2 regions of the Duganella sp. BJB1802 genome follow, and region 1 is predicted to be linked to the other one. Evidence: predicted binding sites of a transcription regulator. Region 1 holds the regulator's gene; the other holds the start of a gene.
The links. The regulator NrdR, encoded in region 1, represses ribonucleotide reductase genes. The targets are predictions, from matches to a motif close to CACNANATNTNGTG.
Positions count from the first base shown of each region.

Region 2: HUX88_RS01830 (ribonucleoside-diphosphate reductase subunit alpha) is a predicted target of NrdR. The motif match lies at 1,300-1,313, and genes of this name have one in related genera.

Region 1 is NZ_JABWEF010000024.1:4,373-7,581, reverse strand. Features, by position in the region: gene glyA (serine hydroxymethyltransferase) at 1-1,131, shown strand, start outside; gene nrdR (transcriptional regulator NrdR) at 1,188-1,658, shown strand; gene pilV (type IV pilus modification protein PilV) at 1,793-2,329, shown strand; gene HUX88_RS27980 (PilW family protein) at 2,326-3,209, shown strand, end outside.
Region 2 is NZ_JABWEF010000001.1:390,298-393,506, reverse strand. Features, by position in the region: gene HUX88_RS01830 (ribonucleoside-diphosphate reductase subunit alpha) at 1-1,126, opposite strand, end outside; gene ampD (1,6-anhydro-N-acetylmuramyl-L-alanine amidase AmpD) at 1,395-2,030, opposite strand; gene HUX88_RS01820 (sigma-54 dependent transcriptional regulator) at 2,027-3,209, opposite strand, start outside.

The DNA.
Region 1 (3,209 bases):
TCGCCAGCCGTCATGGAAGCGCAGGGTTCCCAGCTGACCAATAAATACGCCGAAGGCTACCCAGGCAAGCGCTACTACGGCGGTTGCGAATACGTCGACGTCGTCGAGCAACTGGCGATCGACCGCGTCAAGCAGCTGTTCGGCGCGGAAGCGGCCAACGTGCAGCCGAACTCGGGCTCGCAAGCCAACCAGGGCGTGTTCTTCGCCGTGCTGAAACCAGGCGACACCATCATGGGCATGTCGCTGGCCGAAGGCGGCCACCTGACCCACGGCATGCCGCTGAACATGTCCGGCAAGTGGTTCAACGTCGTTTCCTACGGCCTGACCCCGGAAGAGGACATCGACTACGTCGCCATGGAAGCGCTGGCCAAGGAACACAAGCCTAAGCTGATCATCGCCGGCGCCTCGGCGTTCTCGAAAAAGATCGACTTCGAGCGCTTCGCCGCCGTCGCCAAGGCCGTTGGCGCCTACTTCATGGTCGACATGGCGCACTACGCCGGCCTGATCGCAGCCGGCCTGTATCCGAACCCTGTGCCGCACGCCGATTTCGTCACCTCGACCACGCACAAATCGCTGCGCGGCCCGCGCGGCGGCATCATCCTGATGAAGGCCGAGCACGAGAAGATCATCAACTCGGCCATCTTCCCAGGCATCCAGGGCGGCCCGCTGATGCACGTGATCGCCGGCAAGGCCGTGGCGTTCAAGGAAGCGCTGACGCCTGAGTTCAAGGCTTACCAGCAACAAGTCGTCATCAACGCCGACGTGCTGGCCAAGACCCTGATCAAGCGTGGCCTGCGCATCGTCTCCGGCGGCACCGAGTCGCACGTGATGTTGGTGGACCTGCGTCCGAAGAACCTGACCGGCAAGGAAGCGGAAGCGATCCTGGGCGCGGCGCACATGACCTGCAACAAGAACGGCATCCCCAACGATCCGCAGAAGCCATTCGTGACTTCGGGTATTCGCCTGGGCTCGCCTGCCTTCACCACCCGTGGTTTCAAGGAAGCGGAAGCGGAACAAGTCGGCAACCTGATCGCCGACGTGCTGGACAACCCGCACGACGCAGCGACCATCGACCGCGTGAAAGCGGCCGTGAAGGTTCTGGCTGACAAGTTCCCTGTGTACGCCAAGTAATCTGTAGCACCGCGACGCCGGCCTGTGCCGGTGTCGCGTCATCGAATAGCGCCAATATGAAATGTCCGTTTTGCCAGCATGAAGACACCCAGGTTCTCGATACGCGTGTATCCGAGGAAGGGGACGCCATACGCCGGCGCCGGCGCTGCGGAAAATGTGATAAACGATTTACCACCTATGAGCGCATCGAGCTGGTGATGCCCTATGTGGTCAAGAAGAACGGCAGCCGTACCGAGTATTCGTCGGCCAAGCTGCGCGGCAGCCTCACGCTGGCCCTGCGCAAGCGTCCCGTGGCGGCCCCCGCCGTCGATGCGGCGATATTGTCGATCGAGGAAAAGCTGCTGACCAGCGGACAGCGCGAGGTCGATACCGGCTACATCGGCGAGCTGGTGATGCAGGAGTTGAAGCGTCTCGACAAGATCGCGTACATCCGTTTTGCATCGGTCTACAAAAACTTCGAAGACCTGGCCGAGTTCCAGGACGCCATTGCCGAAGTCGGGCAGGAGCGTAAGCCGCGCAAGGCTTAGTTTCCCGCGCGTTATGCGCCGGTCCATGGCTGGCGCACCTTTGATACACCTCATACTCTCAGCAGCAGTCACTGCTAACTTCTAGCACTGTCCTCGTCGACTTGCGGAGGTGTGCAATGTGCACACGCGCTTATATGCCGGGCTTTACGCTGCTGGAAATCCTCATCGCCGTGCTGTTGCTGGCGTTTGGTATTGTCGGCGGCGTGGCGATGCAGTTGTCGGCGCTGCGTGCGCGGCATCAGGCGGCGTTGTTGTCGCAGGCGGGCTACGTCGCGGCCGGCCTGGCCGAACGCATGCGCGCCAATGCCGCGCAGATGCATCTGGCCGATGGCGCCAATCCCTATTTGCTGCTTGATTACGATGCGCTGGCGGAACCTCATCCGCCGGCGCCGTCGGCGTTGTGCTATGGCGGCGCGTGCGACAGCGCGCAGTTGGCGATGTTCGATCTGTACGAGGCGAAAATGCAGGTGAGCCAGTATCTGCCGGCGGGGCGGTTGCGCGTGTGTCGCGACAGTGGCGGCAAGACGGTCTGGGCGTGCGGCGGCGGGGCGGGCGCGCCGGTGGTGGTCAAGATCGGCTGGCGCGAAAAAAATCCTGATGGCACGCCGCACAAGGATGCGAGCGGCGATTTCGCGCCGGCGCTGGCCTTGGTTGTTGGAGCGACGCGATGAGTACGCATCTTGTCCGCGGCTGGACTGTCGTTGAGTTCGCCATCGCGGTGACGCTGGGTTTGATCGTGACCTTGCTGGCCAGCGGGTTGCTGCTGTCGGCCGGCAGCAGTTACCGCAATCACGACGAGTACGTCGGGCTGAACGACGGCGGCCGCCATGCGCTCGACATCCTGGCGCGCTCGATACGGTTGGGCGCCTACGTCAACTGGGAGGGCAAGACGGCGCCGATAGAACTGGATGATGCCGCGCCGGCGTCCGTTGCCGGGCTGGATGCGCGCAGTATCAGCCGGGGCAGCGCGGACATCTCGGGACTGTTGCCGGCGGTGGCGCACGGCAGCGATGTGCTGGCATTGCGCTTCTCCGGTACCGGCGTGGGCGGCAATGGCGACGGCTCCAGTCTCAATTGCGCGGGCTTTGGCGTGGCCGCGCCCGATGCGCCCGATGCGCGCGGCTGGAGCATCTTCTACGTCGCCGACGATGGCACCGGCGAGACCGAGCTGCGCTGCAAGTACCGGGGCGCCTCCGGCTGGGGCGCGGACGCCATCGTGCGCGGCGTCGATTCCTTCCAGGTGCTGTATGGGCTGGACACCGATGTGCCGGCCGACGGCGTGCCCAATACCTATCTCAACGCCAGCGGCATCGATGCGATGGACGCCGCGTTGGCGCTGGCTGGCGCAACGGCGGACGAACGCTTGCGCGACTTCCGCCGCAAGACTTTCTGGAAGCGCGTGTGCAGCGTCCGGGTGGCCTTGCTGCTGCATGGCGAGGTCAACACGCGCGCCGATGCCGGGGCGGCGCAATACGACCTGTTCGGGCCCGCGTATTCCGACGCGCATGGCGACGACGAGGGTGTGCGCATCGTGGAGGGGAGCCTGCCGGC
Region 2 (3,209 bases), on a different contig from region 1:
TCAGGTAGCACGACGACAGCTGCGAGCGCAGGGTGCCCGAGTTGAACAGCGTCGGCGTGGAGCTCATGAAGTCGAAGGTCGACAGCAGGTTGTAGAACTCGATGGCACGCGCTTCGCGGTCCGATTCGTTCAGGGCCAGGCCCATGGCGACGCGCATGTAGAACGCCTGCGGCATCTCGATGCGGACGTCGCGCACGTGCAGGAAGTAGCGGTCGTACAGGGTTTGCAGGCCGATGTAGCCGAACTGCAGGTCGCGGTCGGCGACCAGCGCCTTGGACAGGCGGGCCAGGTCGAACTCGGCCAGCTTGGTGTCCAGCAGTTCGTTGGCGATGCCCTTGGCGATGTATTGCGGGAAGTAGGTCACGTATTCGGCCGCCGCGGCGCCCTGCGCCACTTCCTTGCCGAAGACTTCCTTGCGGATCGTGTGCAGCAGGATGCGGGCGGTCACCTGCGAGTAGGCCGGGTCTTTTTCCATCAGCGCGCGGGCGGCCAGGATGGCGGACTTGTGCAGCTCTTCGACCGGCACGCCGTCGTACAGGTTCTTCAGCGTCTCGGCCACGATGGCGTCGGCGTCGACGTGCTTTTCCAGGCCGATGCAGGCGGCGTTGATCAAGCCGGTGACGCGGTTCATGTCCAGCAGCTTGCGCTCGCCGTTTTCAACCACGTGGATCTGCGGCGCGTCGATGGTCGCGGCGGCGCCCTGGGCTTCCTTGGCGGCGCGGCGCTCTTCCATGTGCTTGGCGCGGTACAGCACGTAGGCGCGGGCGACATCGTGTTCGCCGGAGCGCATCAGCGCCAGTTCAACCTGGTCCTGCACGTCCTCGATGTGGAAGGTGCCGCCCGATGGCTGGCGGCGCACCAATGCGGTGACCACGCTGGAGGTCAGCTGTTCTACCAATTCACGCACGCGCGCCGAAGCCGCGCCCTGACCACCGTTGACGGCCAGGAAGGCCTTGGTCATGGCGATCGCGATTTTCGACGGTTCAAACGCGACGACCGCGCCGTTACGGCGGATGATGCGGTAGTCACCGAGGTCGCTGGCGGCCGTGACCGGGCTGCTGGCGGTGCTCGCAGCGGCTGCTGGTACCAGCGCTGGATTGATGGTGATGTCTTGAGTAGATTGCATTTAAGCTCCCCGATAACAGCGTGCAGTCAAAGCTGCGCGACGTAATGTTGTATAAAAAAAGGCCAAAATGAAGCGGCCAGCCAAACCTGCCTGGCTGGTTAAACTGCAATAAAATGGGTGTTGAACTGGCCTTGGCGGCTTGTAAATAGTTTAAGAACCAGTGTCATGGGAACTACTATATCTAGTGATTGGTGTGAATCGATACACTGATTGTAGTGGTCGGATAATGGTAAGACAAGTGGAAATTTTGCCGTTTACGGCAATTTTTCTATTGACTTTGCGGGAGGCCTTTTGCGAAGCGCAATTCGGCGCTAGCGCCCACTAACGCGGGCTCGTCCAGTGCCTTTCGATTAAGCAGCGACTGCCAGGTTTTCCGATAAAATTCCCAATCAAACAACGGCCCCGGATCGGTCTTGCGGCCCGGCGCGATGTGCTCGTGACCCTGCACGTCGGTCAGCGGATAGCGCATTTGCAGCGCCAAAGTCAGCTCGGCCAGCGCCTGGTACTGGGCCGGCTCGAAGCCGCTGCCGTCGGTGCCTTCCAGCTCGACGCCGATCGAATAGTCGTTGCACTTCTCCCTGCCGCGGAACGACGACAGCCCCGCGTGCCAGGCCCGCTCGTTGGCAGAAACATACTGCATCACGCGGCCGTCGCGGCGGATGAAGAAGTGGCTCGACACCTTCAGCCCCCGCAGGTCCGCGAACGAGGGGTCAGTATTATAGTCCAAGCGGGCGGTGAACAGGTCGGACACGTGCGGACCGCCGTAACAGCCGCCCGGCAGCGAGATGTTGTGGATGACCAGCAGCGTGATGTCGGCCGGGTCGGGGCGGCAGTCGGCGTGCGGGCTGTCGTAGCGGACCGCCGGCCGCCACCAGCCGTCCGCCCCCACTTCCGCGCGGCTCACGCCTCCGGCTCCTGGATGTTCAGCTTCTGCATCTGGTAGCGCAGCTGGCGGAAGCTGATGCCCAGCAGCTGGGCGGCCTGGGTGCGGTTGAACTGCGTCTGCGCCAGCGCGCGCAGGATGATGTCGCGCTCGATCTGGTTCAGGTAGTCGGGCAGGCTGCTGGGCAGCGCGTCCAGGTGCGGCAGCGCGGCGGGCGGCGCCGGGTCGGCCGGCGTCGGGGCGGTTGCCGCCGCCGATGCCGCCGGCAGCGGCGATGGCGGCACAGCCGGCGCGGCGCCGTCGGCGAATGGCGGCGCCGTCAACGGCGCCGGCGCCTCGGCGTTGCGCGCGCCCTTCAGCGCCAGGTCGGCCACTTCGATCACGCCGTCGTTGGCGAAGGCCAGCGCGCGCTCCAGGATGTTTTCCAGCTCGCGCACATTGCCGGGAAAGGAGTAGCCGCGCAAGGTCTCCAGCACGCCCTCGCCCAGCCGCACCTTGTGCTCGAAGGTGCCCAGCCGCTCGAGGATGGCGGCGGTCAGCACGGGCAGGTCGTCGAGTCGTTCGCGCAGCGGGGGCAGACTCAGTTCGATCACGTTCAGGCGGTAGAACAGGTCCTGCCGGAAGCTGCCCTGCTCCACGCACTGCTCCAGGTTCTTGTGGGTGGCGCTGATGATGCGTACGTCGACCGGCTCCTCGGCGGTGGCGCCGATCTTGCGCACGCGCCGCTCCTGGATCGCCCGCAGCAGCTTGACCTGCATCGCCAGCGGCAGGTCGGCCACCTCGTCGAGCATCAGCGTGCCGCCGTTGGCCGCCTGGAAGAAGCCGTCGCGCTCATCGGCCGCGCCGGTGAAGGCGCCCTTGCGGTAGCCGAAGAACTCGGCCTCCATCAGCGCCTCGGGAATCGCGCCGCAGTTGACGGCGATGAAGGGCTTGCCCGCGCGCGAACTCTGGGCGTGGATCTCGCGCGCGGCCAGCTCCTTGCCGCTGCCCGATTCGCCGTTGATGGCGATCGGCGCCATCGAGCGCGCCAGCCGCGCGATCTGCGCGCGCAGCGCCTGGATCACGGCCGACTCGCCTTTCAAACGACTGTCCAGCGGCGCGGCGCATGGCGCCTCGCCGGCCGGCGGCTCGGCGTTCAACCGCAGCGCCGACTGCACCATCACGCGCAGCTGGTCCAGCGCCACCGGCTTGGAGATGTAG